Regions from separate parts of the Longimicrobium sp. genome, predicted to be linked through region 1. Evidence: riboswitches for the same ligand, from Rfam matches in the RefSeq annotation. Region 1 holds a riboswitch; each other region holds the start of a gene.

Region 1 (5,278 bases):
GGCAGCGCGGGCCGGGCCTCGCGTACTGTCACCTCCACCCCGGCGGCCGGCTGGCCCGTCGGGGCGAGTACGGTGGCATCGACGCGGGCGTGTGCCGATGCGCCGGGCGCCCCCACGGGCAAATCGCACCCCGCGAGGGCGGCGGCAAGCGCCGCCAGCGAGGCCGCGCGCGGATGTTTGATCATCATCGCAATTCGTTGTCTCGAAATCAGTTAAGCGTACGCCGACGCGGGGCGAGGATACCCGGTACGGTGGCCGGCGTTCCTCGATCGACGCGCCATCAACGTGAAGCCCGGAGGCGCTGACGCGGCTGCGGACGGAGATCGAGAGGAAGTGAGTGCGGGACTGCGTGACCGGCCTGAATCAACTCACCGGGCGCGGTAGCGGTCACCACGACCGAGCCTCGTCACCACAGACCTACGGGGGCACGCGATACTTAAGCGAGAGATACTATCGTCGACCTGAGTATCGTCAGGGATAGTATCGTCGGACATACTATTGTCAGAGATAGTATCGTGAGAGATAGTATCGTCAGCTTGAGTATCGGCCGGATCGCAAAAGACCGTGACTACATCAGGAATTTCCCTCGCGCCCGCGGCCATTCTGTTCGACCTGGATGGCACACTCATCGACACGTATCACCTGTACCTGGAGTGCTACCGGCGCGCGCTGGAGCCGCACCTGGGCTACGCGCCCACCGACGAGGAGATCATCGCGCGCAATCCCGTTTCAGAGCGGCGGTTCCTGGTGGACTGGATCGGCGAGAAGCGCGGGGCGGCGTGCCACGCCGAGATGCGGGAGCTGTACGGCGAGCTGTACTCCCTGAAGGGCGAGGGCACCTACGGGGGCGTCGTGGAGATGCTGTCTGCTCTGAAGTCCGCAGGGTACCCGATGGGGATCGTCACGGGGAAGAGCCGCGAGGCGTGGCACGTCACGCAGATCTACTCGGACCTGGGCTACTTCGACGTGGTGATCACCGACGATGACGTGCACGCGCCCAAGCCCGACCCCTCCGGCCTGCTCGCCGCCGCCGCGGCGCTGGGTGTAGAGCCCGCGGCTGCCATCTACATCGGCGATTCCACGAGCGACCTGAAGGCGGGGCGCAACGCGGGGATGAGGATCGGCGCGGCGCTGTGGCCCAAGACGGCGCCGGGGGAGAAGGACGCCTTTCTGCACGCCATCGAGGGGATGATGCCCGAATGGATCTTCGAGCATCCGTCCGACATCACCCGCGCGTTCGCCCTCTGGTGCTGAAGCCGAGCGCGGCGGGTGCCAGGTGACGTGTGCGGGAGGTGCCGCGACGGCTGGTGGAGCGCGTGGGAAAAATCAGCATCCGGGGCATGCGCTCCGGCGCCTCGGCCGCCGGGCAGGCACCACCCGCGCAAACCACGCGCTCAGAGCGGGCCCGGAGCCCTGGCTCAGCCCGGGAGGTCTGCCCTCGTCGGGCCGTCGCGCAGAGTGCCGGTGATCTCGATCGAGTGCCCCCAGAACAGGTCGCCGCCGTCGTACCAGAACGTGAAGCCACCCTCGGCGTCGACCGTGACCGACTCCAGCCGCAATCCGGCGCGGAACCCGGCAGGTGTCATTTTCGCCTCACCTTCATCCAGCCAGCTCTCGTTCTTCCGAGGCAGGAGCGACTGTACCGCGAACGCCCGGATCCTCTCCGCCCACGCCGCCTGGTCGTCCCACAGCGCCCGAGCCGTTCGCAGCGAGGCCGCCAGCTCCACTTCGTTCTCCGCCTCCATCTGGACGACGATGGTGTCGGCGCCCCACGCGGCTGTCCCTTCCCACCACCCGGCGGAGCGGTCCAGGACCAACGTTCCGAAGCGCTCATCTTCGTGCGTGACCGGCGTCGACAGGAGTTCCGCGCGAAGCAGCAGCGGGTCATCGGCGGCCAGGCGGGTGTCCACTACATCGAGGAGCTCCGCGGTGTTCTCGCCCGTGAAGCGGACTCGCACAGAGACCACGCGCCGCGAATTGAGCCGGTCCATCAGTGCCTGCGTCTCGTTGTGCGTGGTCGTTCGGGTGACGGACAGGGGAGTGGTGTGAATGGTCCCGTCCGCGCGGCGCCACTCCTCCAGTGTGAATCGCAGCGTCCAGTCCGCTCCCGGCGGGGTCTGCGATCCTGCTGCGCCCGCCGGGTGCATGATGCCGGTAATCAGCTCGCCGCCGGGCGGTTCGGCGGCGGGTACGCCGGCCGGCGCCCCGGAAAAGAGAAGGACGAGCAATCGGCGCAAGCTTATCATCGGCATGTTCGAAAGCGAGTGGGATGAGGATGTACAGCGAGACACCTGGGAAGGAGGGGCCCGGGCCTGCTCCAGGTGATGCTTCTCAGGCGATGCTTTCCCGGAAGTTGCCGGGCCTGGGCCGGCCAGCACAAGGGCTGCGTCGACGTGTATGCGCCCAGGCCCGCCCTCCGGCAAGGGCGCCTTTCTGCACGCCATCGAGGCGATGACGCCCGAGTGGATCTTCGAGCACCCCTCAGACATCACCCGCGCATTCGACCTGTGGTGCTGAAGCCGAGCCTCCACGGATGCTGAACGCACGCTGGCGCGAAAACAGTTGACGATCCGCGCAACTTCTGCTTGCTTCCAATCGCGTCCCGTCGCCGACGCTCACCTTCGCGCGAGGTCCGTTACGTGAGAATCAGCATCGCCGCAGCCGCGGTGGCCATCGCGTTCGCGCACCCGGCTCGCGCGCAGCAGCCGACGCCGGCGCCGACCGCGACCGCCGCCGACTCGCAGGGGGTCCGGAACCCGCGCCCCGCGGGAACCCTTGGCCTGGCACTTCGCATCTTTCCCAACGCGCGGCCGTTCGTCGCGGTCGTGTCGCCGGAGTCGCCGGCGGCCGCGGCGGGGTTCATGGTGGACGACGTGGTGCTCTCCATCGACGGGCGTGACAGCCTGGAGCGTCCCCTGTTTCCTGGGCTGGCGCCGGGGCGCGCCTACACCGTCCGCGTGAAGCGCGGGGACGAGGAGCGCGAGCTGCGGATCGTGGCCGCGGCGCCTGCCGCCGCGCCGTAAGCGTCACTCGGCGCAGGACGTTTACCGGGAACGTTCCTTGCGCCACCTCCGTGCACCGGCGCAAGTTGCCGGAAATGATGCACCCCGCCTGGCCGTTCTTACCCGCGCCGGGCACCTACGATAACGGCAAACCCGTCGAAAGGCGGGGACGCAAAGCCACGAGGCTACAGCCGCGCTCCCCTGCGGCCATGCCGGTCGGGTTACCGAACAGGTGCTGCCATGCGCACTCCTCCGTCCGTATCCGATGCCGCCTCCGGGGCTGGCGCCGAGACCCTGCGCGGCCTGGCCGCGAACGCCGTCGCCCGGCTGAACCTGGGTGCCGCCGCCGTGCTGCTGGAGGGCGCCGGCCATCCCCCCGTGCACACCGCCGGCGCGCCGGAGCACCAGCAGGCGCTGCTGGCCGCCATCCTTCACCTGGGCCCGCCGCTGCGCGACGCACGGAACGCGGGCGAAACCCGCACCTTCCGCGCGCTCTCCGCCGGCGATCCGTCCCTCGTCTTCGGCCCCTCGCTCGCCCTCGTGCCGCTTGCCACTCCGGGCGAGGCGCCCGCCGGCTCGCTGGTGGCCCTCAACGTCCGGCCCTGGTCCGCCGGCGAGGTCGCCGCGCTGGAGTGCATGGCCGCGGGGGCGATGGCCGAGATCCGCGCGGAGGCCGCGGACGAGGCGCTGCGCGCGGCCCAGGCCCGGCTGGAGCTGCTGGAACGGGCGCTCGCGGCGGTGGATCGCGGGCTGACCATCACCGACGAGACGGGGGCCATCGTCTACACCAATCCCGCCGAGGCCCAGATGCACGGCTACCGGCTGGACGAGATGTACGGCCTTCCCGCCCGCGCGCTGGCGCCGCCCGAGCTGTGGAGCGCGCAGGGCGGCGTGCCTGCGCGCCCCGTGCGCCGCTGGGTGCGCGAGCGGATCAACGTGCGCCGCGACGGCACCCGCTTTCCCGTGCGCCTGTGGTCCGACATCGTAGCGGCGGACGACGAGCGGCCGATGGGGCTGGTGACGTGGTGCGAGGACCTGAGCGGGCGCGAGGAGCCCGCTGCCCCTTCGAGCGACGTGGACCTCGACGCGCTGACGCGCCTGCCCGACCGCGCCGCCTTTCTGCGCGCGCTGCAGCAGGCGTGCGAGGCCCGCGGCCAGCGTGGGGCCGAGTTCGCGGTGCTGTTCGTGGACCTGGACCGCTTCAAGACGGTGAACGACCGCCTGGGCCACGCCGCGGGCGACGCGCTGCTGGCCGTGGTGGGCGAGCGCCTGGCCGCCTCCATCCGCCCCAGCGACATGGTGGCGCGCATCGGCGGCGACGAGTTCGCCGCGCTGCTGCACGGGGTGGAGCGCGAGCAGGACGCGCTCGCCGTCGTTCAGCGCATCCAGCGGCTGCTCGCGGCGCCGGTGACCATCGAGGACGTGGAGATGCGCTGCTCGGCCAGCATCGGCGTGGCGCTGGGGGCGTGCGCGGAGACGCCGGAGGGGGTGCTGGCGATGGCGGACCGCGCCATGTACCGCGCCAAGACGCTGGGCGCCGGGCACCACGGCTTTTCCGAGCCGGGGGTGATGGCGCACGAAGAGGCCCTGCTGGAGGTGGAGAAGGATCTTCTGCGCGCCATCGACCGCGACGAGCTGACGCTTCACTTTCAGCCCATCGTGTGCCTGGCAGACGGGCGGGTGGAGGGGCTGGAGGCGCTGGTGCGGTGGAACCACCCGCAGCGCGGGCTGCTGGGGCCGCAGGCGTTCCTTCCCGTGGCGGAAGAAACGGGGAAGATCGTAGACCTGGACCGCTGGGTGCTGGCCGCGGCGGCGCGGCAGCTGAAGACGTGGACGGACCACCCGCTGCTGGGCGCCCTGCCCGTGAGCGTGAACTTCTCCGGCCGCCACGTGGTGCATCCGCGAGCCGTGCAGGACGTGGAAGACGTGCTGGCCCGCTTCGGGGTAGATACGCGCCGGCTGATGATCGAGGTGACCGAGACTTCGTTCATGGAAGACTTTCAGACCGCCGCCTCCGTGCTGGCCACGCTGCGCGAGCTGGGGGTGCGCATCTGCCTGGACGACTTCGGCACCGGCTACTCGTCTCTCGCCTACCTGCGCCAGTTCGGCTTCGACCGCCTGAAGATCGACCGCTCCTTCGTGCAGCGCATCGGCGAGAGCGCGGCGGACCAGGCCATCGTGCGGAGCATCGTGGGATTGGCCGACGCGCTGGAGCTCGCCGTGACGGCGGAGGGGGTGGAAACCGCCGCGCAGCACGATGCCGTGCACCGGCTGGG
Region 2 (4,860 bases), on a different contig from region 1:
TTCGCATGTATTCTGGCATGGTGCACCCCCGGCGCGCCAGAGCCTTGCGCCTTCCGGGGCCCCGGAACCGCGCGCCCGTGCACGGTTCCTGCGCGCTGGGCAGGCGCCGGCCGGCTCCCGCGCCGGCGGCACGCCCGCCAAAAACCCGAGAAAACTGTCCCCATGCGCCCCAACGAGGCGGCCGCCGCGGCCATCGGCTGGCTGAACCGCATCGTGATCCTGGCGGTCAGCGTGTTCGTCGTGCAGGCCCTGTGGCCCTCCGGCCCCGAGGACGACGACGAGTTCCCGGCCGCGCCGCCCCCGCCCCGGGGCGAACGCGTCGCCTCCCCGCCCGTGCGCCCCGCCCCTCCCGCGGGCCACCCCGCCGCCCCCGCCGAGGCCGGCCGGCGCGCGCTCCCCGGCGACGACTCGCTCCATGCCGACGCGGCCCGGCGCGCGTGGGTGTACGTGGAGCAGCAGTACCAGCCGGGGACGGGGCTGGTGAACTCGGTGGCGGGCTATCCGTACGCCACGCTCTGGGACGTGGGGAGCGGACTGGCTGCGCTCTACGCCGGGGCCGAGCTGGGGCTGCTGGAGCGCGAGGAGTACGACCGGCGGATGGCGCGGGCGCTGCAGACGCTGAACACCATGCGCCTGTACGACGGCGCGGCCTTCAACAAGAACTATTCGACGACCACGGGGCGCATCGCGGGCCGCAACGACCGCGAGGAGCCGGATGCGATCGGCTACGGCTGGTCGGCCACGGACATCGGGCGGGTGCTGATCTGGCTTCGCATCATCGCCACCACGCAGCCCCGGCACGCCCAGGCGGCGCGGGCGGTGGCCGCGCGGCTGGACCTGGACCGCATGGTGGACGACGGATACCTGTACGGCGAGGACCGCGCCCCCCGCAGCGGGCGCAAGCGGCGCTACCAGGAGGGCCGGCTGCCGTACGAGCAGTACGCCGCCTCCGGCTTCGCGCTGTGGGGGCACAGGGCCGAAAAGGCGCTCTCCCTTCGCGAGAACGCGCGCCCGGTGAACGTGCTGGGCATTCCGCTGATGGCCGACAAGCGGGGCTACGACCACGTGACCAGCGAGCCGGTGATCCTGGCGGGGCTGGAGGTGGGATGGACGCCGGAGATGGCGCAGCTGGCGCGGGGGATGCTGGCGGCGCAGGAGGCGCGGTACCGGCAGACGGGGAAGGTGACGATCGTCAGCGAGGACGCCATTCCCCGCGCGCCGCACTACTTCTACTACTACTCGGTGGTCGGCAACGGGCAGCCGTTCGCGCTGAACGTGCTGAACCCGCGCACCCGGATCTCGGAGCCGCGGTGGGTGAGCGCCAAGGCGGCCTTCGCCTGGCACGCACTGCTGCCGGGCGAGTATACGCAGCGCGCGGTGGCGACCGTGGCTCCCGCCGGCTCGGGCGCGGGCGGATGGGCGTCGGGCGTGTACGAGGGAACGCGCACGTCCACGCGTGGGCAAAACGTGAACACGGCGGCGGTGGTGCTGGAGTCCGCGCTCTACCACGCGCGCGGCGGCCGGCCCTTCATTCAGCCCGCGCAGACGAAGCCCATCGTCCGCCAGCAGGCCCGGGCAGACTCGGCCCGGCGCGATTCGGTGAGGCGGGATTCGGTGCGGCGGAGTGCGGCCCGGCCGGACTCGGCGCGGCGGGATACTGCTCGGGGAGCTCAGCCCGCTGCCAAGGCCCGCACGGGCGACTGAAGTCGCTGCAACGACCACACGAAGTCTGCCTGCGCAGACTGGCTTGTTGCGGTGTGCCTCCAACGATGGGGCACGCCCTGACCTCTGTCCTCCCGCCGAGTGCTGCCTTCGGCGCAATTTGTCATCCAGAGGCCCGTGCGCACTGAATCGGCCCGCAGTGCACACCATGCAGGGCCGTGGGACCTTGCCGCGGATGCCTCTTGGCTGGGGCGCGGCAGCGGCAGGGAACTTCAGGCCTCGGTCCTGATCCTCGCCCTGGGGGAGCCGCCCAAGGCCCGCACGGGCGACCAAAGTCGCTGCAACGACCACACGAAGTCTGCCTGCGCAGACTGGCTTGTTGCCGTGTGCCTACAACGATGGGGCACGCCCTGACCTCTGTCCTCCCGCCGAGTGCCGCCTCCGGCGCTATTTGTCATCCAGAGGCCCGAGCGCACTGAATCTGCCCGCAGTGCACACCATGCAGGGCCGTGGGATCTTGCCGCGGATGCCTCTTGGCTGGGGCGCGGCAGCGGCACGGAACTTCAGGCCTCGGTCCTGATCCTCGCCCTGAGGAGCCGCCCAAGGCCCGCACGGGCGACTGAAGTCGCTGTAACGACCACACGATGTCCACCTTCGTGGACTGGCTCGCTGTGGGGATGGTTCGGGTGTGTGGCGCGACCTGATCGGAATAGAAAACGCGCCGGAGAGGGCTTCCTCTCCGGCCCGTTTTTCCGTCGTTGCTGTCGTCCTCAGTTGCTCGCCAGCATCGTGGGGCGGAGGGACGAGACGTCGCTGTAGCTGGCCAGCACGCCGGCGTCGCGAACGGCTTCCCGGTAGGCCTGCAGCGACGTGGCGCTGGAGTTCACGCGCCAGTCGGTTTCCTTGTCCATGTGGAACCACACGGCGCCGACGACCGCGGGGTGGCGGCGCATGTGGGCAAAGGCCCCGCGGATCCAGCGGGCCTTGGCGTCGCCCGTGCCCTCGTCGCTCGCCACTTCGCCGATGATGATCGGCTTGCCGGGATAGCGCGAGGCCAGGTCCGAAAGCATGTGGTCGGCCTCGGCGCCGTCGACCATGGCGTCGAACTCCTGCCACGATCCGCCGTGCAGCCGCGGCGCGTTGAAGCCGTGCGCGCCCACGTAGTCCACGTACGCGTCGCCGGGATAGTAGTGGCCGTACCAGTTCCAGTGCGCCGGGCCCGTGGCGCGGTTGGTCAGCGGGTTGCCCACGTTGGGGTTGAACACCCAGCGGACGTTGCTGGCGCCCTCGCGGCGGAAGATGTCGACGATGCGGCGCCAGGCGGCGGCGTACTTGGCCGGCGCGCTGTGGTCGCCGCCGTTCTCCACGCCCTGCCACACGTACTGCCAGTTGCCGTTCATCTCCCACGCCGGCTCCAGCAGCACCGTGCCGCCGACGGCCGCCAGCTGCCGGCCGATGCGCGCGAACTCGGCATCCGCGCGGCCCGCGGCGATCGCTTCCAGCAGCCCGGACTGCGGCGCGCCGTTCCAGCGCAGGTCCAGGGCGACGAAGTTGGTGGCGCCCGCCGCGCTCACCTCGCGCAGCACCTTGCCGCACCAGCCGGTGGCGGAAAAGTCGCACGACACCGGGTGGTAGGTCTTCACCAGCGCCGGCGCCTTGCCCACCATGTCGCCGTACTGGCGGATGGCCGCGCCGATGCGCTCGGGCTTGCTGTCGGCTTCGCCCAGGAAGGCGCCGTGAAAGAACGGGCCGCTGGTGGGGGTCACCGGCGCCTCCGGCTTCGTGGGGTCCTCGGGGCCGGTAACGGAGCCCGCGCCGTCGCAGGCCGCGCTGATGAGCACGAGCGATCCGGCGAGAACGACGGACGCGAACGACGAGACACGAGACGAGAGCTTGCGCATGGATGGCACCTTGCTTCGGCGGCCCGACTGGCGTGGCGGGAGCGATCCCGCGGTAGCCTCGTAGCTTTGCGTCCCCGCCTTTCGACGGGTTTGCCATTATCGATCGGTGCCCGGGGAGATTTTCCGGGCGGGAACATCGAGCGCGGAGGAGCCGCGCCCGCGCACCACTCTGGCACGTCGCGTTCCGCACCCGGGTGATGCAGCTAAGTGCTTGCAGATGAGCGTTTTAGATTGGAATGACAGGCGTGGTCCGATTGCAAACCGCGTGGCATTTTGCGGAAGCCCGCGACTTTTGCAAGCGCCGCGTAACCCGTGACGCCACTGCTACATAGGATGCCGACCACCCGCATCCGGCGCCCCTGTGTCATCCCGAAGGAGCGGCCCCGAGACCCCAGCCGCTACCCCATACCTGGCAGCGACTGAGGGATCCGCCACACACCATCCGAAGCGCATCGCTCTCTCCCCACATCGAGGCCCCAACCGGCGCGTCCCGGGGGCGCGACAGCGAGGCACCCAAACTCGAGACACATCCGCCGGGCTCGCCCCTCCCCCGCCCCTCCCCCGGCAAACTGCGCCGGGAGAGGGGAGAACTTCGATTGGGGTTCGATTGGACGTCGGTGCATGCCTCGGCAGCCCCCTCTCCCGGCCTCCCCCGAAACTGCGCGGGAGAGAGGAGCACTTCGACCGAGGCTCTACTGGCTGCCGGCGCATGCCTCGGCAGCCCCCTCTCCCCGGCCCTCTCCCCCGCTGCGCAGGGGAAAGGGAGAATTCGACTGCGTTTCGGCTGGCATGCGCGGGGGTCCTAACACGCGTGCGGCTGAAGCCCGGGCTTACGGCGAGTCCAGCGGCGGATTCACGCAGATAGGTACGAGCCTGTCCGCGGCCCTGTTGCTCTACGGTCACTGTGTGGCGGATCCCTCAGTCGCTGCGGTGTTTAGGCCACGCTGAGGGTACGGTGTGGCCGCTCCATCGGGATGACAGCGCGGACGGCGAAAGCCCCTCTCCGCGGCGATGCGGGGAGGGGCTTCTGCGGGGCGACGAACCGCGACTTACTCCGCGGTGCCGCCTGCCAGCGTGGAGAGGCGGCGGAGGAGCGCGTTGAGCGCGGCGCCTACCTCCGTGAACGTGGCCGACGAGGCGAAGCAAAGGTCCGCGCCCGCCTCCAGCAGCGACGGGCGAACCCCGGCGTCGTCTGCGTCCACGACCACGATGGGCATCCACGCCGCGGCCGGGATCGCGCGAAGCTCGCGCAGGGTCTCGGCTTCGGCGGCGGCGAGCTCGGCGCCCACGATCAGCG
Region 3 (5,456 bases), on a different contig from region 1:
ACGACGGAGGTGCCAAGACGCCACTGGGCGGCCGAAAGAGTTCGGGCGCCCAGTGTGCGCCCCGTGGGGGGCGAATCGGTCACGTGGTTTCGCGAACGGGCGGGCCAGTCACGCGGCGCCGGTGCCGCGAAGCACGGTGGGCAGCGTCAGGGCCAGGATCTTCATGTCCATGGTCATCGACCACTCGTCGATGTACTTGAGGTCCAGCGTCACCCAGTCGTCGAAGCCCAGGTTGCTGCGCCCGCTCACCTGCCACAGCCCCGTCATTCCCGGGGGCGCGCTGAACCGGCGCATGAACCACGCCTGGTCGAACAGCTGCACGTCGCGCACGGCCATGGGGCGGGGCCCCACCAGCGACATCTCGCCCATCAGCACGTTCCACAGCTGCGGAAGCTCGTCGAGCGAGGTCTTGCGCAGCCAGCGGCCCACCGACGTCACGCGGGGGTCGTCCTTGATCTTGAAGATCGGGCCGATCGCCTCGTTCTTGTCTTCCAGGTGCGCGATCAGCGCCTCGGCGTTGGGCACCATCGTGCGGAACTTGTACATCTTGAAGCGGCGCTTGTTCTGCCCGTAGCGCTCCTGCGCGAACAGCACCGGCCCGCGGCTGGTGAACTTGATGGCCAGCGCGATGCCGATCAGGAAGGGCGACAGCACCAGCAGCCCCGCGGCAGCCCCCACGATGTCCACCGCCCGCTTGATGAGCACGCGGTGGTCGTCGCAGAAGGTCTTCATGGTCAGGAAGGGGAGCGCCCGGTCGTGCTCCAGCCGGGGCCGCGCCACCGACACCTGGAAGGCGTCCGCCAGGTACTTGCTCTCCACCCCCACCCGCGCGCACACCTCGATGGAGCGCTGGATCTCGGCGTAGCACGACTTGACCGGAAGGGCGATCAGCGCCTCGTCGACCACGTGGTGCATCAGCCAGTCTTCCAGCCCGTCCAGGCTGCACACCTTGGGAAGGTCCATCCGGGCGTCCAGCGCGTGGTCGTCGGAATCCACCCATCCCAGCAGCTCCACGCCGCCGGCGGGGCGCGACAGGATCTCGTCGCGCAGGCGCCGGGCGCGCGGCCCGCTGCCGATGATCAGCACCCGCCGGGGCACGTGGGTGCGCGCCGCCGAGTTTGCCAGCGCCCACACCGGAACGCGAACGGCGACGGCGATGGCGGCCGAGGCCACCCAGAACGCGGCCGCGGCGGGAACGCGGTACGGCCCCGCCAGGGTGGGCATCACGAAACTCATGGCGATGAAGCTGCCCAGCCCCGTGGCGGCCACGATGCGCAGGATGGCGTGCCGGCGGTTGGGCGCCACGTGCGCGTCGTACACGCCGGCCATGGAGAACAGCCGCGGCCACAGCAGGGCGAACAGCCCGGTCAGCAGCGCGTGGCGGATGGTGATCTGGAGCTTGAGCACCTCGTTCAGCCCGCCGGGCATGGTGCCCAGCGCCGTGCCGATCCACACCGCCAGCAGCAGCCCCACGCACGCGAAGGTGTCCACCGTCCGCTGCACTTCGGTGGGAAGCGCGGGAACCCGCGAGGGGAGCATCGTGGGCGCCGCCGACACCGTGAGGGTGGGCGGCACCGGCACCGACGCGGGCTCGTGGATGACGGGAACAGCCGGCACTTCGCGCGGAACTTCGGGCGGGGGGCCGATTTCGGGTGCTCCCCGGAGGGTGGTGCCCTCGAGGGCGATGATGCTGCGCTGCATGGCTTGTCCTACCACCTTCGGCGGCTGGGCTGTCTTGGCGATCCCCTGCGCCAACCAAGACCCCTGGCTCTGCGGCCCCGCCTCGCGGCGGGAGTGCTCTTGTCGGGTGCTGCACGGCCCGGAGGCCCCAGGCCGCCATCAAAGCGAATTCTATACCACCGGCGCACCTGTTTGTGCCCTCTCGTCCTGATCTGGGAACGAGTTAGGCCGTCATGGGGCACATCGTCGCGGATGCGGATGTTCCGCAACTCTGCCGCGGCGTGCGGCTGGGTGGGAGGGGTGTCACGCGGAGGCGCGGAGGACGCGGAGGGCACGGAAGGGTCCTTCGGCCGGTGGGGGTGGTCCCGGGCCGTCGTTCACAGGATGCGCGCGAGCTACGCGAAACGCCAGCATCCGCGCAGAATCCCCGGAGCCCCTTTCGGCCGGCGGCTGACGCGGAAGCGGAGGAAGGCAGAGAACTCTCCGCTCTTCCTCCGCTTCCTCCGCGCCTCCGCGTGGGATCTTCCCCCCGGCTCGTCAGCCCGCCTGGGCGTAGTAGGCGCGGCCCTCTTCGTACCACTGGTAGGCGGGGTCGTAGTCGCGGTCGCGGTCGGGGACGATGTCGTTGAGCACCGTGCCCACGGTGGGCATGCGCGCCCGGCGGCACTGCTCGGCGGCGTGCACCACCGCCTCGAAGGGCGTGACCCCGGCGCGCGACACCAGCAGCGTGGCGTCGGCGCAGGCGCCCAGCACGGCCGCGTCGGCGAACAGGTTCAGCGGGGGCGAGTCCAGCACCACGATGAAGTACTTTTCGCGCAGCCACTCCATCAGCACCTGGATGCGCGGCGACCCCAGCAGCTGCACCGGGTCGGGCGGCAGGTGCCCGGCGGGGATGTAGTGAAGCTGCCGGCCCTCGCCCACGTTCACCAGCTGCACCACGTCGGCCAGGGCCACGGTGCCCGCCAGCAGGTCCGAAAGCCCCGGCGTGCCGCCGCCGCCCTGGGGCGCGGGCGCCCCGCGGCGCAGGTCGGCGTCGATCAGCAGCACCCGCAGCCCGCGCTGGGCCAGCGTGGAGGCAAGCCCCGCGGCCGTGGTCGTTTTTCCATCCCCCGGCAGCGGGCTGGTGACCAGCACCGCGCGCACGTCCTCGCCCGGCTTCAGGAAGAGCAGGTTGCGGTACAGCCACTCGTACGAATCGGCCGTGGCGGTGGGCGCACCCGCGGGGAGCGCGGGCATCAGCGAGGCGATGCCGGCGGTGGGCACCAGGGCCCGCCCCGCGTGCGAGTCGGAGGCGCGGCCGGGACGCAGCATCCGGCGCATCCCGCGCAGAGCCTTCTTCCCCGGCGACAGGGTGGCCCCCATCCGCGGCACCCATCCCAGTACGGGGAACCCGGTGGCGGCCTGCAGGTCGTCGCGGGTGTGCACCGACACGTCGGCGTACTCGCGGGCGAAGGCGATGCCCACGCCCAGCAGCAGGCCGACCATGGCCAGCACCCCGGCGATCAGGGGCGTGCTGGCGTTGGACGGCCTGGAGGGGAGCGTCGCCGGGTCCACCACCACCGCGCCCGGCTCGTCCACCGCCTCGGCCACCTCGGCCTCCTTCAGGCGCGCCTGAAGCTGTCCGTACAATCCGCCCAGCACGTCCGTCTGCCGGCTCAACCGTGCGAGCTCCACCTCCTGGGCGGGAATGCGGTCCATCCGCGCCCCGAACGATCCCAGGCTGGCGTCTATGGCGGCCACCTGGTTGCCCAGTCCCTGCACGTACGTGTTTACGATCCCCCCCAGCTGCCCCTCCATCTGCTCGATGCGCTGGGTGAGCAGCTGCACGTCGGGGTCGGCGGCGGTGCGGGTGCGCATCAGGTTGGATCGCTCGTTCTCCAGCTGCGCGATTTGCGTGATCAGCTGCGTGGCGGTCTCGTTGCGCAGGAGGGTGGGGAACGCCGTCAGGTTGCGGTAGGGTGACGACGCGCCCGGGCCGGTGGACGAGCGGGCCTGCGCGATGCTGCGGGCCAGCGCCGAGCGCTCGGCCTCCAGCGCGTTGCGCTGCGCCTGGAGCTGCGCCTGCTGCGTCACCTGGGTGCTCGCCTCCACCGGCAGGGCCACCACGCCCTCACGCTCGCGGAATGCCTGCAGCCGCTGCTCGGCCGCGGTGAGCTGGCCGCGCAGCGTGTCTACCTGGCCGCGCAGGAACTGCACGGTGCTGCGCGCCTCGGTGCCGTGCATGTCGCGCCGCATCTGCGTATAGCGCGCCGCCAGCGCATTCGGAACGTCGCGGGCCAGCGCCGGGTCCGAGGAACGGTAGGCGACGTGCACGACATCGGCATCTTCCGCCGGCTGCGAAATGTCCAGCCGGTTGGCAACGGCCTCGGCGGCGCCCTCGGGCGTGCCGATGGCGATGGTGAACTCGGGGTGGTCCACGGCCTCGGGCGCCAGCACCAGCTGCCCGCCCGGCACCTGCATCGGCGTGCCGGCGCTCGTGCGTCCGATCACCCTGCCGTCGGCGTCGCGGGCCTCGAACTCGCCGTATGCCTGCTTGACGAAGGTGATGGTAGCCGTGTCGGCCTCGGGGTTCAGCCGAATCCCGGAAAGCACCTGGCTGCGGGGAACCCCCTCGGGCTTGACCACGGAGACGCGAAGCTCCAGCGAGTCGGCGACGGCGCGGGCCAGCAGGCGGCTGCGGAGCAGCTCCATCTCCGTGGCCATCCGTCCCTTCTGGTCCGTCACCTCGTTCCCCAGTACCCGCGCCACCCGCTCGCGGTTGTCGTCGACCACGATCGTGGCCGCCGCCACATACTCCGGCCGGCTGCGGGAAACGAGAAGCAGCCCCAGCGCCAGCCCCACGGCCGTGCAGGCGCCGATCAGCAGGCGGTGGCGCTTCATCATCCGCCAGAGCTCGCGCACCTTCACGGGCTCGGGCGCGGGGGGAACGTACGGCGGCGGCGCCACCTGCCCCGGCAGCATCAAGGGTTCCATCGGTTCCTACCTGGTGCCGAAGGCGATGATCAGGCTCACCACGCCCGTGATGGCGGCGGTGACTACGCCCGTGTTGCGGCTGAGCCAGCTCCTCTGGTCCACGTAGATCTGGTCGCCCGACCGGATGGACGCGCTCGCGATGGGGGTGTTGGCCTCCAGCTTCACGGGAAGCCGCACCCCCTCGCGGATGAGCACCACGCGGTTGGGGCTGCCGTCGGTGGTGGTGCCCCCCGCCAGCGCCAGCGCATCGGAAACCGTCATCGTTGGGTCTACGGGATACAGCCCCGGGTTGCGCACGGCGCCCAGCACCTGCACCCGGCGCAGCAGCGTGACCTCGATGGAGGGGTTCTGCAGAAAGCGCGCGAACGCCTGGGTGATACGCGTCTTCACCTGGGCCGGCTGGTCGCCGGCCACGTGGATGTTGCCCACGCGGGGCAGCACCACGTCGCCGTCCTCGTTGACGGTGTAGTCGCCCGACATCTCGGCCTCGCGCCAGATGCGCAGGCGCACGATGTCGCCCAGGCGCAGCGGGTCCGGCCCCTGGTTCAGCAGCGCCTCCGTCACCTCGGGCGGCGGGCCCTCGTCGGGCATCACGTTCGGGCCGGTGGTGGCGGGCGGCGGCGTTCCCTCGGGCGGCACGGCGAACACGCCGCAGGCGGCCAGGGAAGCGGCCATCGTGCAGGAAGAAGCGAGCATCACGGCCAGGCGGCGGATGCGGTCAGGAGCAGTCATGTTCCGGCTTTGGGGGCTCGGGGACCCCCGCGCGAGGGCTTCCGGGATGGAAAAACATGGCTTTCGCGCGG
Region 4 (12,621 bases), on a different contig from region 1:
GAGCTGCAGGAGACGGGCGACTGATTCCGCGGATCGCGCGGGCGATCTGATCGAGCAGGGCGGGGGACCGGCACGCAGGCCGGCCCCGGACGAACGCGGGCCCAACGGACCGAACGCGAATGCAAGCAGTGCAGACGATCTCGAACCTTCACCAGCCGTCCGACGCGGCGTTCCTGGTGTGGTCGATGATCAAGGTGATCGCGGCCTTCAGCGTGGTCATGGTGGTGGTGGCCATGCTGACGCTGATGGAGCGCAAGGTGAGCGCCTGGATGCAGGACCGCCTGGGCCCCAATCGCGTGGGTCCCGGCGGCCTGGGGCAGCCCCTGGCCGACGGCATCAAGAACATCCTGAAGGAAGAGACGAACCCCGCGGAGGCCAACCGGGTGTTCTTTACGCTGGCGCCCATGCTGTCCATCATCCCGGCGCTGGTGACCTTCGCGGTAATCCCCTTCGCGGCGCCGCTCCCCACGCGCTGGGGGGTGATCCCCATGATCGTGGCCGACCTGCCGGTGGGGATCCTGTTCCTGCTGGCGTTCAGCTCGCTGGGCGTGTACGGGATCGTGCTCGCGGGGTGGGCCAGCAGCAACAAGTACGCGCTGCTGGGCGGGCTGCGGGCGGGCGCGCAGATGATCAGCTACGAGATCGCGCTCGGCCTGTCGCTGATGTCGCTGTTCTTCGTGGTCGGCAACGTGGGCCTTCCCGAGATCGTGTACAAGCAGCAGCAGATGAACCTGTGGTTCGCGCTGCCGTTCTCGGTGTCGTTCTTCTTCTTCTGGATCAGCTGCTTCGCCGAGACCAACCGCCTCCCCTTCGACCTTCCCGAGGCGGAGAGCGAGCTGGTGACCGGCTACCACACCGAGTACAGCGCGATGAAGTTCAGCATGTTCTTCATCGCCGAGTACGCGCACGTGCTGACGGTGTCGGCGCTGATGGCAACGCTGTTCCTGGGCGGGTGGGACATCCCCGGCTACGGCGGCGACGACATGCTGGGCTTCGTGGGCACCGGCGACGCGGCGGTGTGGGTGGGCGCGCAGCCGGCCATCTGGAAGACCATCGTGAGCTTCGGCTTCTTCGCGGCGAAGACCTTCTTCTTCATCCTCATCTTCATGCTGGTGCGCTGGACGGTTCCGCGCTTCCGGTACGACCAGGTGATGGACCTGGGGTGGAAGATCATGCTTCCCGCCGCGCTGGTGGCCGTCGTGGTGACGGGCGCCACGGTGCTGGGGCTGGACAGCGCGGGCGAGCCGTTCGTGCGCGTGGGGCCCGACGGCACGCGCGGGGCCATCACCCTGTTCGGCGGGCTGGTCCTGACGGCGGTGAACGGGGTGATGCTCTTCATCGTGATGTGGCTGATGGACCGGGGCCGCGTGCTGTCCGGCACGGGTTCGATGGACGAAAAGCGGATTCACGCGCAGCACCTGGCGCGGCGGCGGGCGGAGCAGATGCGCCAGCGGCTGACGACGCCCGGCTCTGCCGTCAGATAGAGGCACGGAACTATGGCGGCCACGGTTCAGGTCATGAAGCGCCCGGTGCGGAAGTCTTCGTACATCCGCGCCACGCTTTCGGGGATGGCGCTCACCTTCCGGCACCTGGTGCAGTCGGCGGGCGACCGGTCGGAAAAGACCATCCAGTATCCCGACGAGAAGAAGCAGCTGAGCCCGCGGTGGCGGGGAACGCACGTGATGGAGACGCACGACGACGGGCGTCCCAAGTGCGTGGCGTGCGGCCTGTGCCCCACCATCTGCCCGGCCAACTGCATCAAGCTGGTGCCGGGCGAGGACGACCAGGGCAACCGCTACCCGATCGTCTACGAGATCGACGAGTTCCGCTGCATCTTCTGCGGGATGTGCCAGGAGGTGTGCCCGGTGGAGGCAATCCACGTGGGCAACCACTACGAGGCGGGCGAGTACACGCGCGACAACTTCGTGTACGACCTGGACCGCCTGATGAAGCAGACGCACCCCAGCACGCTGCTGTGGGACCCGGCGGACCCGGCGGGGGAGTAAGGCTCGCTGCGCTCGCAGTGCGAAAGTGCGAAAGTGCGAAAGTAACGGCGGTAGCTTGCTGAGGCCCGGGCTGTAAGCGGTCTCGACAGGCTTCGTCGAATCGCGCGAAGGCAGAGGGTGCAGTCCGCGAAGGCGGACTTCGTGAATTTCCAGCCGCGGTTTCAACCGCCGCTGGAGGGGGACCGCGCCGCATTCTGTCGACGCGCACCGATGCTCGAGGGGCGTGCGCCGGGTTTGTCGAGGCGCACCCATGCAGAGGAAGCAGTCCGCGAAGGCGGACTTTGGGCCGTTGTTGCCGCGGTTTCAACCGCCCCTGCAGGCGGACGGCGCCTGGTCCTGCCGAGGCGCACGGTAATCGGGGTGGGACCGCGCCTGCTTCTGTCGAGGCGCACCGATTCTGTTGGATGGATGATGTTGTTCGGGGCCCCCGGATGAGGGTGCACAACGTGGATACCAGATGCTGACCCAGATCCTGTTCTTCTTCTTCGCGGCCTGCGCCATCGGCTCGGCCGTGATGGTGATCTCGCGGAAGAACCCCGTGTCGAGCGCCCTGTGGCTGATCGGCACCTTCTTCTCGCTGGCCGCCATCTACACCCTGCTGGGCGCCTTCTTCATCGGCATCGTCCAGATCCTGGTGTACGCCGGCGCCATCATGGTGCTGTTCCTCTTCGTGATCATGCTGCTGAACCTGGGCAACGACTACGAGGTGGACATCCGCGGCACCGGGTGGAAGATCATGGCGGGGGGCGCCGCGCTGGTGATGATCGCGCTGCTGGGCCGCATGTTCACCGGCCTTCCGCCCACGGGCGTGGGCGCCGACGTGGGGCACGCCGCCCTGGCCGCGCAGACGGCCGAGCGCGGCACCGTGGGGCTGATCGGCATTCCCATGTACCAGGAGTACGTCGTTCCGCTCCAGGCCACGGCCATGCTGCTGCTGATCGCGGTGGTGGGCGCGGTGGCGCTGGCCAAGAGAAAGATCTGAGGAGCACGTGGAGCACGTTCCGCTGCAGTACTCGCTGGCGCTCAGCGCCATCCTGTTCTCCATCGGCGTCGCGGGGGTGGTCATCCGCCGCAACGCGATCGTCCTGTTCATCTGCATCGAGCTCATGCTCAACGCCGTGAACCTGGCCTTCGTGTCGCTTTCGCCGTACGCCGGGGTGCAGGGGCAGGTGTTCGTCTTCTTCGTGATCGCCGTCGCCGCCGCCGAAGCCGCGGTGGGGCTGGCCATCATCATCTCGGTCTTCCGCCACAGCGAGTCGGTGGACATCAAGAACTTCAGCCTGCTACGGTGGTAGGGGTGATGCTCCTCCTTCAAGCCGCCGAAGCGGCGCACGGCGCGCCGGCCGCCGCCGCCGCGCACGGCGCCGAAGCGGCCTCGCACGGCGCCACGTTCCACCCGGTGCTGCCCTGGCTGATCCTGGCCCTGCCGCTGCTGGGCTTTCTGGTCAACGGCCTGATCGCGCTGTACGCCGCGCGCAAGGCGCTGCCCGCCGTTCCCCCCGTGGGCGACCCGTACTGGGACACGCACGGGCACGACGCGCACCACGCCCACGCCGCCGCCCCGGCCCTGGCGCACGCCCACGCGGCCGCGCCCAGCGAGCAGGAGCACCTGGACAGCGGCCTGCGTCCCAATCCGGCGGACCATGCGGACGACCATGCGCATCACGCCCATGCGCACGACGCGCACGGCCATGATGCGCATGGTCATGATGCGCACGACGACCACGGGCACCACGGCCCCAAGCCGTGGACGCACGTCGCGCCGTCGTTCATCGCGCCGGGCGTGCTGCTGGCCGCGTTCGCCATCGCCGTGCTCAACTGGATGAACATGCGCGGGGCGGGGACGTTCGAAGACATCAAGGGCTGGGAGTGGATGCCCGTCGGCGATCTGCAGGTTGGGTTCGACCTGCTGCTGGACCCGCTCTCGATGGTGATGACGCTGATCATCACCGGCGTGGGCTCGCTGATCCACATCTTCTCCATCGGCTACATGAAGGAGGACCCCGGGTACCCGCGCTTCATGGCGTACCTGAACCTCTTCATCTTCTTCATGCTGATCCTGGTCCTGGGATCGTCCTATCCGCTGATGTTCGTGGGCTGGGAGGGCGTGGGCCTGTGCAGCTACCTGCTGATCGGCTTCTGGTTCAAGGAAAAGGCGAACGCCGACGCGGGGAAGAAGGCGTTCATCGTCAACCGCATCGGCGACTTCGGGTTCCTGATCGCCATGTTCCTGCTGTTCGTGAACGTGGGCACGCTCACGTTCAGCGAGGTGATGCAGCGGGCGCCGTCGGAGCTGGAGTTCGGCGGGGCGGTGGCGACGGCGATCGCGCTCTTCTTCTTCCTGGGCGCCGCGGGCAAGAGCGCGCAGCTGCCGCTGTACGTGTGGCTCCCCGACGCCATGGCCGGCCCCACGCCGGTCTCGGCGCTGATCCATGCGGCGACGATGGTGACGGCCGGCGTGTACCTGGTCGTCCGCTCGTCGGTGATCTTCACCATGGCGCCCCGGGCCTCGCTGGTTGTGGCCGTCGTGGGCACGCTGACGGCACTGTTCGCGGCGACCATCGGCCTGAAGCAGTGGGACATCAAGAAGGTGCTGGCGTATTCCACCGTGTCGCAGCTGGGCTTCATGTTCGCCGCGGTGGGGATGGGCGCGTACACGGCGGGCGTGTTCCACCTGATGACCCACGCCTTCTTCAAGGCCTGCCTCTTCCTGGGCTCGGGCGCGGTGATCCACGCCATGCACGGCGCTTTCCACGCCACGCACAACCCGGCCGACGCGCAGGACATGCGCAACATGGGCGGGCTGAAGCGGCACCTGCCGATCACGTTCGCCACGATGGGCATCGCCACGCTGGCCATCGCCGGTGTGCCGCCGTTCGCCGGCTTCTTCTCCAAGGACGAGATCATCGGCGCGGCCTGGCTGGGCGCGGACGGCGCCAACCCGCTCGCGGCGGGAATGAGCCAAATCGGGATGGATCCGACGCCCTGGATGTGGGCCATCGGCGTCATCCTGACCCTGACGGCGTTCATTACGGCCTTCTACATGGGCCGGATGATGATCTACACCTTCTTCGGCCGGTTCCGCGGGACGGACACGGAGCGCAGCCACCTGCACGAGGGAAACTGGACGCTGACGCTGCCGCTGATCGTGCTGGCGCTCCTGTCGACCGTTGGCGGCCTGCTGAACGTCGAGAAGCAGGTGTTTGACCACGTGCCGGTGATTGGCCCGATGTTCAACGCCATGGCCATCGGTGGCGATGCGACGCTGCATCATTGGATTCACCCGGTGATCGCCGGTTCGGAGACGGTGATGCGCGAGAACGCGCCGAACGCGGCGGAGCCGCACCACGCCGCGTGGCCGATCTTCCTGGCCATCGCAATCGGCCTGGGCGGGCTGGCGCTGGCCTGGGCACTGGTGAGCAAGCGCAACGACCGCGTGCGGACGGCGGACGTGGAGCCGGCGTACGAGGGCGGGCTGCAGAAGGCGCTCTACAACAAGTGGTACGTGGACGAGTTCTACGACCGCACGGTGGTGAAGCCGGTGAACTTCCTGTCGCGCCTGCAGTGGGGCTTCGACCGAGGCATCGACGGCATGGTCGACGGGTTCGGCCGCATGGCGCAGGCGCTGGGGCTGTGGATGGGCCGGGCCCAGACCGGATACGTGAACACCTACGCGTTCGTGCTGATCGTGGGTGTGCTGGTGGTGCTGGGCAGCTTCATGGCCCTTTGACGCGCAGACGGAAATGGAATCGATCTACCAGAGCCACTGGATCCTCACCTTCCTGATCCTGTTCCCCGTGCTGGGCGCGCTGGCCGCGTACCTGGCGGGCGAGCGGAACGCGCGGATGGTCGCGCTGGGGGCGGGGATCCTGGAGTTCGTCGCCTCGGTGCCGCTGTTCTTCAGCTTCAACCCGGCCGGCCGCTGCACCTTCAAGGGCTCGGGCGGGCTGCTGGGGCCGGGTATGCGCGAGGAGGTGATCCCCCTGATGCAGAACTGCGCCAACGCGGCGTGGTTCCCGGACTGGGGCATCCGCTACCAGATCGGAATGGACGGCATTAGCCTGTTCATGGTGCTGCTGACCACGCTGCTGCTGCCGCTGATGGTGCTGGGCTCGTGGACGTACATCCGCGAGCGCCAGCGCACCTTCTACCCCGCGCTGCTCACGCTGACGTCGGGCGTGGTGGGCGTGTTCGTGGCCCTGGACATGTTCCTGTTCTACATGTTCTGGGAGATGATGCTGATCCCCATGTACTTCCTGATCGGCGTGTGGGGCGGCAAGGAGCGGGTGTACGCGGCGGTGAAGTTCTTTCTGTACACCACCATCGGCTCGCTGCTGATGCTGGTGGCCATCCTGTACCTGTGGTGGCGGGCGCAGGCCGGCGGCGCGCCGCCCAGCTTCAGCTACTACGCGTTCCTGCCGGTGCGCACCACCGAGGCCGAGCAGTTCCTGCTGTTCCTGGCCTTCGCGCTGGCGTTCGCCATCAAGGTGCCGGTGTTCCCGTTCCACACCTGGCTGCCGCACGCCCACGTGCAGGCGCCCACGGCGGGTTCGGTGATCCTGGCGGGCGTGCTGCTGAAGATGGGCACCTACGGCTTCATCCGCTTCGGCGTGACGCTGTTCCCCGACGCGGCCACGGACCCGCGCACCGTCTTCTGGGCGATGGTGCTGGGGGTGGTGGGCATCATCTACACGGCGATGGTGGCGGCGGTGCAGCCCAACGCCAAGAAGCTGGTGGCGTACACCTCGGTGGCGCACCTGGGCTTCGTGATCCTGGGCATCTTCGCGTTCAACCTGCAGGGGCTGCAGGGCGCGCTGCTGGTGATGATCGGCCACGGCCTGTCCACGCCCATGCTCTTCTTCCTTCTGGGCATGCTGTACGAGCGGCGCCACAGCTACGAGATCGAGGACTTCGGCGGGCTGGCGGCCACCGTGCCGCTGCTGGCTGTGATGCTGGTGTTCGCGGCGATGGCCTCCATCGGGCTGCCGGGGACGGCCGGGTTCTTCTCGGAGTTCCTGGTGCTGCTGGGCACCTTCCGCAGCGCGCCGTGGATGGCGCTGATCGCCAGCACCGGCGTGATCTTCGCCGCGTACTACATGCTGCCGATGGTGCAGCGCATCCTCTTCAACCCGCTCGACAAGCCGGCCAACCGCCGTCTGCCGGACCTGAACCTGCGCGAGATGGCGATCCTGGTGCCGCTGGTGGCGCTGATCCTGTGGCTGGGCTTCTATCCCAAGCCCGTCCTCGACCGCATGCAGCCCGCGGCGCAGATGATCCTGGACATGAGCGAGCGGTCGACCGTGGTGGAGCCCTTCGGCTTCGCCGCCCTCGACGCTGAACCGAACCGCTGACCCGCGCCCGAGCCGATTGATGGAACTGAACCTGGCCAACCAGGGCCACTACTTCTGGGCGCTGCTGCCGGAAATCGTCCTTTCGCTCTGCGCGATGGCGGTGCTGCTGGTGGACGTGTTCCAGAAGGGCAACCGCTCCGAGCCCTCCAGCCGCGCCATTCCCTGGCTGTCCATCGGCAGCCTGGTGCTCACGGCCATCGCCAACATCGCGCTGTACCGGATGAGGCACCAGGCCGGCTCGGAGGCCGGGATGGTGGCGCTGGACTCGTTCCGGGTGATCGTGAACTTCATCTGCCTGCTGGCGGCCGGGATGGCGCTGCTGCTGTCGATGGGGTACCTGGACCGGCGGGGGATCAACCGCGGCGAGTTCCACGCGCTGATCCTGTTCGCCACGCTGGGGATGATGCTGATGGCCGGCGCCACCGACCTGCTGATGGTGTTCATCGGCCTGGAGGTGATGTCGGTGGCCATCTACGTGCTGGTGGGCTTCGACCGCCTGGACGCGCGCTCCACCGAGGGCTCGCTGAAGTACTTCCTGCTGGGCGCCTTCACCAGCGCGTTCTTCCTGTACGGCATCGCGCTGACCTTTGGCGCCACGGGGACCACGAACATCGCGCGGATGAACCAGCTGCTCATCTCCGGCAACCGCGACGAGCCCATGCTGATGGCGGGGATGGCGCTGCTGCTGGTGGGCTTCGGGTTCAAGGTGGCGGCCATGCCCTTCCACATGTGGACCCCCGACGCCTACGACGGCGCGCCCACGCCGGTGACGGCGCTGATGGCCACCGGGGTGAAGGCGGCCGCGTTCGCGGCGTTCATCCGCGTGTTCCTGGTGGGCTTCGCCGGCGGGTACGAGCACTGGGCCATCCCCATCTTCTTCATCGCCATGCTCACCATGGTCGGGGGCAACCTGATCGCGGCCACGCAGGGCTCGGTGAAGCGCATGCTGGCGTATTCGTCCATCGCCCACGCGGGGTACCTGCTGGCGGCGCTGCTGGCCATCAACTCCGGCGGGCCGGGCGCCTTCCTCTTCTACCTGCTGGTGTACACGCTGATGACGGCGGGCGCCTTCGGGGTGGTGATCGCCAACGCGCGCGGCGCCGACGAGCGGGTGACGCTGGAGGATTATTCCGGGCTGGCGCACCAGAAGCCGCTGCTGGCGGCGGTGTTCTCCATCTTCCTGCTGTCGCTGGCGGGCTTTCCGCTGACGGCGGGGTTCCTGGGCAAGCTGTACATCCTGCGCGCGCTGGTGTCGGCCCCGCAGAACCTGACGCCGCTGGCGGTGGTGCTGGTGCTGGCGTCGCTGGTTTCGTACTTCTACTACCTGCGCGTGATCGTGGTGATGTACATGCGCCCCGCGCGCGGCGCCGACGAGCACGCGCACGCGCGGCTGCCTCGTCCGGCCATGGCGGGCGTAGTGGCCGCGGCGGCGCTGATCGTGCTGCTGTTCTTCACCGCCGGCGCGCAGGTGTTTCCCGGCGGGATGACGGCCGCCGGGGTGCGGCAGCGCTGGGGGATCCTGGACCTGGCCGACCGCGGCTGGCAGTCGCTGAACGCGCCCCGCGACGCGGTGGCGGCGTCCGCGGCGGCGGCGCCGGCGCCCTGACGCGACCGGCGCCGGGCCACCGAAGAAGAACTGCAGGGGCCCGGCGGAGTCGCCGGGCCTTGGCGTTTGCACGGGGTTTGCACGGGGGGCGGGAAGGGCTGGCGGGGAGCGAACGCGAGAGGAGCGGATGGCCGTGAACGAGGGCCCCAAGACGGGCCGCGAGGGGCGCCCGGAAGAGCGCCAGGACGAAGCGAAGGGCACGCCGCTGCTGGGGAGCACGCGGCGCAAGGCGGCCGCCGGGCTGGGCGCGGCGGCGCTGGGCGCGTACGCGGTGTACCTGCTGGGCGCCCGCAAGGCGCGCCGCAAGCCGGTGACGGAGCTGCCCAACGCGCTGGGGCTGCCCCTGGAGTACGTGTCGTGGGGCGACGTGTTCTACGCCTACTACCAGCGCGAGGGCACGGGCCGGCCCGTGGTGTTCCTGCATTCCATCAACGCGGTGGCGTCGGCGCACGAGATGCGGCCCATGGTGCGCGCGTTCGCCCGCTACACCGACCGGCCGCTGTTCGCGCTGGAGTGGGTGGGCTTCGGGCACAGCGACCGGCCGGAGATCGCCTACGAGCCGGGGCTGATGGAAGACCAGCTGGAGCACTTCCTGGAGCGCGTCGTCAAACCCGCGGGCGGGGCCGACGTGGTGGCCCTTTCGCTGGGCGCCGCGTATGCGGCCGAGGTGGCGCGGCGCCGGCCGGACCTGGTGCACGCCCTGGTGGCGCTGGAGCCCTCGGGGCTGGGCAAGAACCCGGGCGCCCTGCCGCGCATCTGGTCGCGCCTGCTGTTCACCCTTCCCGGGGTGCAGCGCGCGTTCTACGACCGGCTGACGACGCCCGAGTCGCTGTACCAGTTCGCGGCCGACAACCTGTTCACCCCCGAGTTCGGCGTGCCGGAGGAGTTCGTGGACTTCGCCGCCGAGACCTCGCGGATGGAGGGGGCCGCCCTGCCGCTGGACGACTTCCTGAGCGGGCGGATGTTCCCGCGCGACTCCGCCGACGCCTTCCGCCGGCTGCGGCAGCCGCTGCTGGTGATCCACGGCACGGTGGAGAACCGCCGGCAGGAGAACTACGACCGCCTTCCCGAGCTGGACGGCCGCCCCAACGTGACCGTCGTGGGCCTTCCCACGGGCGGGCTTCCGCACTGGGAGCGCGCGCTGGAGGTGTGGGAGCGGGTCCGCGACTTCCTGGACGCGGCGGGCCCCCGCGCCTGAGCGCGGGCCGCCGCGCCATCGATCTTTTTCCGAGTTCCTACGGAGACGCCACCATGCCGATGTCTGAGTTCCGCCGTTTGCCCCTCACGTTCGCCGCCGCGTTGCTCCTGGCCGCGTGCGGAAGGGGTGGCGACAAGGCGGCGGGAGGGCCGGCGAAGATGGATACCACCAACAAGGAGTGGGAAGACGGGCTGTCGTCGCAGCAGGTGCAGACCGAGGCCAAGGCGCTTTCTCCCGAAGAGGCGGCGCGGATGGGGATGGCCGTCGACACCACCATCCACCTGGAGGCGCTGGACGCACGCGACTCGGCGCTCGTGGAGCGGGGCCGGGTGAGCGCGCCTGCCCTCGGCGACACCGCCAGCGTCCCCGTGCGCGTGGACAGCACGCCCTGAAGCTTTCCGCCGCGGGGCAGGCGTGAACGCAGAGAGCCGAAACGCTCTCTGCGTTTTCTTTTGTCCAACGATGAGCGCGTGGTCCGCGTCGAGCCGAGGCTGCGTCCGCCATGCCGGCGACGGGGCGTCAGCGGGACCGGTGGGATGCAGAGACGTTCCGGCCCAAAACGCGCTTCAGGATTGGCGGCCGCCGGGCCAAGCCCTGCTTCTGCAACACCTTTGCGTATCAATACACTTGCGTTTAGGAAAATCAAGCCTACTTTATAGCTCGCCAAACACCACCTCGCCGAAAACGCACCCCGGCCGCGAGGCCGGTCCGCAAAGCCACAGGTCTCTCCGAGACAGCTGGGCTACCGAAGAAGGGCGTCGCCGGCCCGCCGCGCCGGCAAATCCGTTCGCCCCCCTCCCGCTCATGACCGACACCCCCGTATTCCGGCTCGCAACGAGCTGGCAGACCCGCGTGGCATTTGCCGCGCTCGCGCTTCTTGGCGCCGCGTGCGCCGACCTGGAGAACCCGGCTGCCCCGACCGGCGTGGCGGCGGCTTCCATCTCCGACGCCGCGCACGGCGGCACCCCCGGCTTCTTCTGGCTGCCGCCGATGGCCCGGAACCCCGGCGCGCCCGGGACGTTCGATGCCGGGCTCGACCCCACCGTGACCATCTGCGCGTGGTCGGGCACCGCCTGCACCTCTCCCGTCGCCGAGTACACGCGGGCAGGGGGCACCGGCGGCGAGGCGGTGAAGGTTTCCGACTCGCACTACCACGTCAACTGGCACACCCGCCAGTTCTCCCTGAGCGAGGCGCAGGTGTACCGCGTTCGCGTGCGCGTGGGACCGGTGGAGCTGGGCCACGCCGACGTGCGCGTGGTGGCGAACGGTTCGGCGGCGCGCGGCGTGGACGGCAGCCGGTACGTGGCCGTGGTGAACGGGCAGACGCTGGCCGTGAAGTTCCGCATCGAGTCGGGGATCCCGGGGGCCGTGATCGTCACACCGGGGACCGCGACGGTGCTGCCGGGCGAAACCCAGCAGTTCACCGCGGCCGTCACCGACCTGCACGGCAACGTCATCGCCGGCGCGCCGGTCACCTGGTCGTCCACCATCGCCAGCGTGGGCACCGTGGACGCGAACGGCATGGCGACGGGGAGCCAGACGGGCTTCACGTCCATCACCGCGACGATCGGGTCCATCACCGGCAGCGCCGCGCTGATCGTGGACGAGCCGATCCACCGCTGGCACCTGATGGAGCCCGCCCACGACCAGGGCAACTGGGCGGTGTGGGGCACGTCGGTGAACAACGTCTACGCGGCCAACTGGACGAGCGTGCTGCACTTCGACGGGGTGGAGTGGAGCAACGTCGACACCGTGCAGTGGCATGGCACGCTCGACATCTACGGCACCGCGGCCGACGACATCTACGCCGTGGGCCAGGCCGGGCGCATCCTGCACTTCGACGGGCAGGTGTGGCGCCAGGAGCAGTGGGACGGCCAGAGCGTCTACCCCCTGGCCCTGGGCAACTGGTACACGCCGTCGCCCAACATCTACCTCTGGGGCGTGTGGGCCGCCGGGCCAAACGACTGGTTCGTGGTGGGCGACCGGGGAACCATCCTGCGCGGCAAGGCGGGGAACTGGACGCCGATGAACTCCGGCGTCACCACGCTCCTTCGCCGCGTGTGGGGCACCTCGGCCACCGACGTGTACGCCACGGGCGACGGCGGCGTGCTGCTTCACTTCGACGGCACCGCGTGGTCACAGGTGACGCTGCCGGAGAGCGTGGACATGTGGGGCGTGTGGGGCTCGTCCGCCACCGACGTGTACGTGGTGGGCGCCGGCGGCAGGGTGTTCCACTACGATGGCGCGTCGTGGAGCCTGATCCAGCTGCCCACCGGGAACTTCCTGTACGCCGCGTGGGGAACGTCGGCCAGCAACGTGTACGTCGGCGGGTCCGGCGGCACCATCTACAGGTGGAACGGCGCCCGGTGGATCATGGAGGAGGCGCCGGCCCAGCAGGTGTTCGACTTCTGGGGCCCCACGGGCACCGACGTGTTCGCGGCGCTCAGCGGCTGGTCGATC

Evidence for each region. Region 1 has a riboswitch for cyclic di-GMP ahead of VIB55_RS22360 (bifunctional diguanylate cyclase/phosphodiesterase). Riboswitches for the same ligand answer to the same signal wherever they lie in the genome.
Region 2: another riboswitch for cyclic di-GMP. It lies ahead of VIB55_RS21170 (glycoside hydrolase family 26 protein); the one in region 1 lies ahead of VIB55_RS22360 (bifunctional diguanylate cyclase/phosphodiesterase).
Region 3: another riboswitch for cyclic di-GMP. It lies ahead of VIB55_RS22950 (sugar transferase); the one in region 1 lies ahead of VIB55_RS22360 (bifunctional diguanylate cyclase/phosphodiesterase).
Region 4: another riboswitch for cyclic di-GMP. It lies ahead of VIB55_RS00470 (Ig-like domain-containing protein); the one in region 1 lies ahead of VIB55_RS22360 (bifunctional diguanylate cyclase/phosphodiesterase).

What each region holds. Positions count from the first base shown of each region.
Region 1 is NZ_DATBNB010000794.1:464-5,741, forward strand. It holds gene VIB55_RS22340 (hypothetical protein) at 1-185, opposite strand, end outside; gene VIB55_RS22345 (HAD family hydrolase) at 565-1,254, shown strand; gene VIB55_RS22350 (DUF2262 domain-containing protein) at 1,419-2,246, opposite strand; gene VIB55_RS22355 (PDZ domain-containing protein) at 2,640-3,023, shown strand; cyclic di-GMP riboswitch class I at 3,139-3,231, shown strand; gene VIB55_RS22360 (bifunctional diguanylate cyclase/phosphodiesterase) at 3,243-5,278, shown strand, end outside.
Region 2 is NZ_DATBNB010000750.1:251-5,110, reverse strand. It holds gene VIB55_RS21175 (DUF3131 domain-containing protein) at 163-1,704, shown strand; gene VIB55_RS21170 (glycoside hydrolase family 26 protein) at 2,433-3,563, opposite strand; cyclic di-GMP riboswitch class I at 3,578-3,668, opposite strand; partial or broken gene VIB55_RS21165 (hypothetical protein) at 4,613-4,860, opposite strand, start outside.
Region 3 is NZ_DATBNB010000811.1:618-6,073, forward strand. It holds partial or broken gene VIB55_RS22945 (oligosaccharide flippase family protein) at 1-83, opposite strand, end outside; gene VIB55_RS22950 (sugar transferase) at 109-1,701, opposite strand; cyclic di-GMP riboswitch class I at 1,718-1,809, opposite strand; gene VIB55_RS22955 (GumC family protein) at 2,218-4,653, opposite strand; gene VIB55_RS22960 (polysaccharide biosynthesis/export family protein) at 4,660-5,385, opposite strand.
Region 4 is NZ_DATBNB010000015.1:2,624-15,244, reverse strand. It holds gene VIB55_RS00520 (2Fe-2S iron-sulfur cluster-binding protein) at 1-24, shown strand, start outside; gene nuoH (NADH-quinone oxidoreductase subunit NuoH) at 129-1,484, shown strand; gene VIB55_RS00510 (NADH-quinone oxidoreductase subunit I) at 1,518-2,006, shown strand; gene VIB55_RS00505 (NADH-quinone oxidoreductase subunit J) at 2,464-2,988, shown strand; gene nuoK (NADH-quinone oxidoreductase subunit NuoK) at 2,996-3,301, shown strand; gene nuoL (NADH-quinone oxidoreductase subunit L) at 3,307-5,736, shown strand; gene VIB55_RS00490 (NADH-quinone oxidoreductase subunit M) at 5,750-7,357, shown strand; gene VIB55_RS00485 (NADH-quinone oxidoreductase subunit N) at 7,377-8,963, shown strand; gene VIB55_RS00480 (alpha/beta hydrolase) at 9,091-10,161, shown strand; gene VIB55_RS00475 (hypothetical protein) at 10,215-10,553, shown strand; cyclic di-GMP riboswitch class I at 10,837-10,911, shown strand; gene VIB55_RS00470 (Ig-like domain-containing protein) at 10,966-12,621, shown strand, end outside.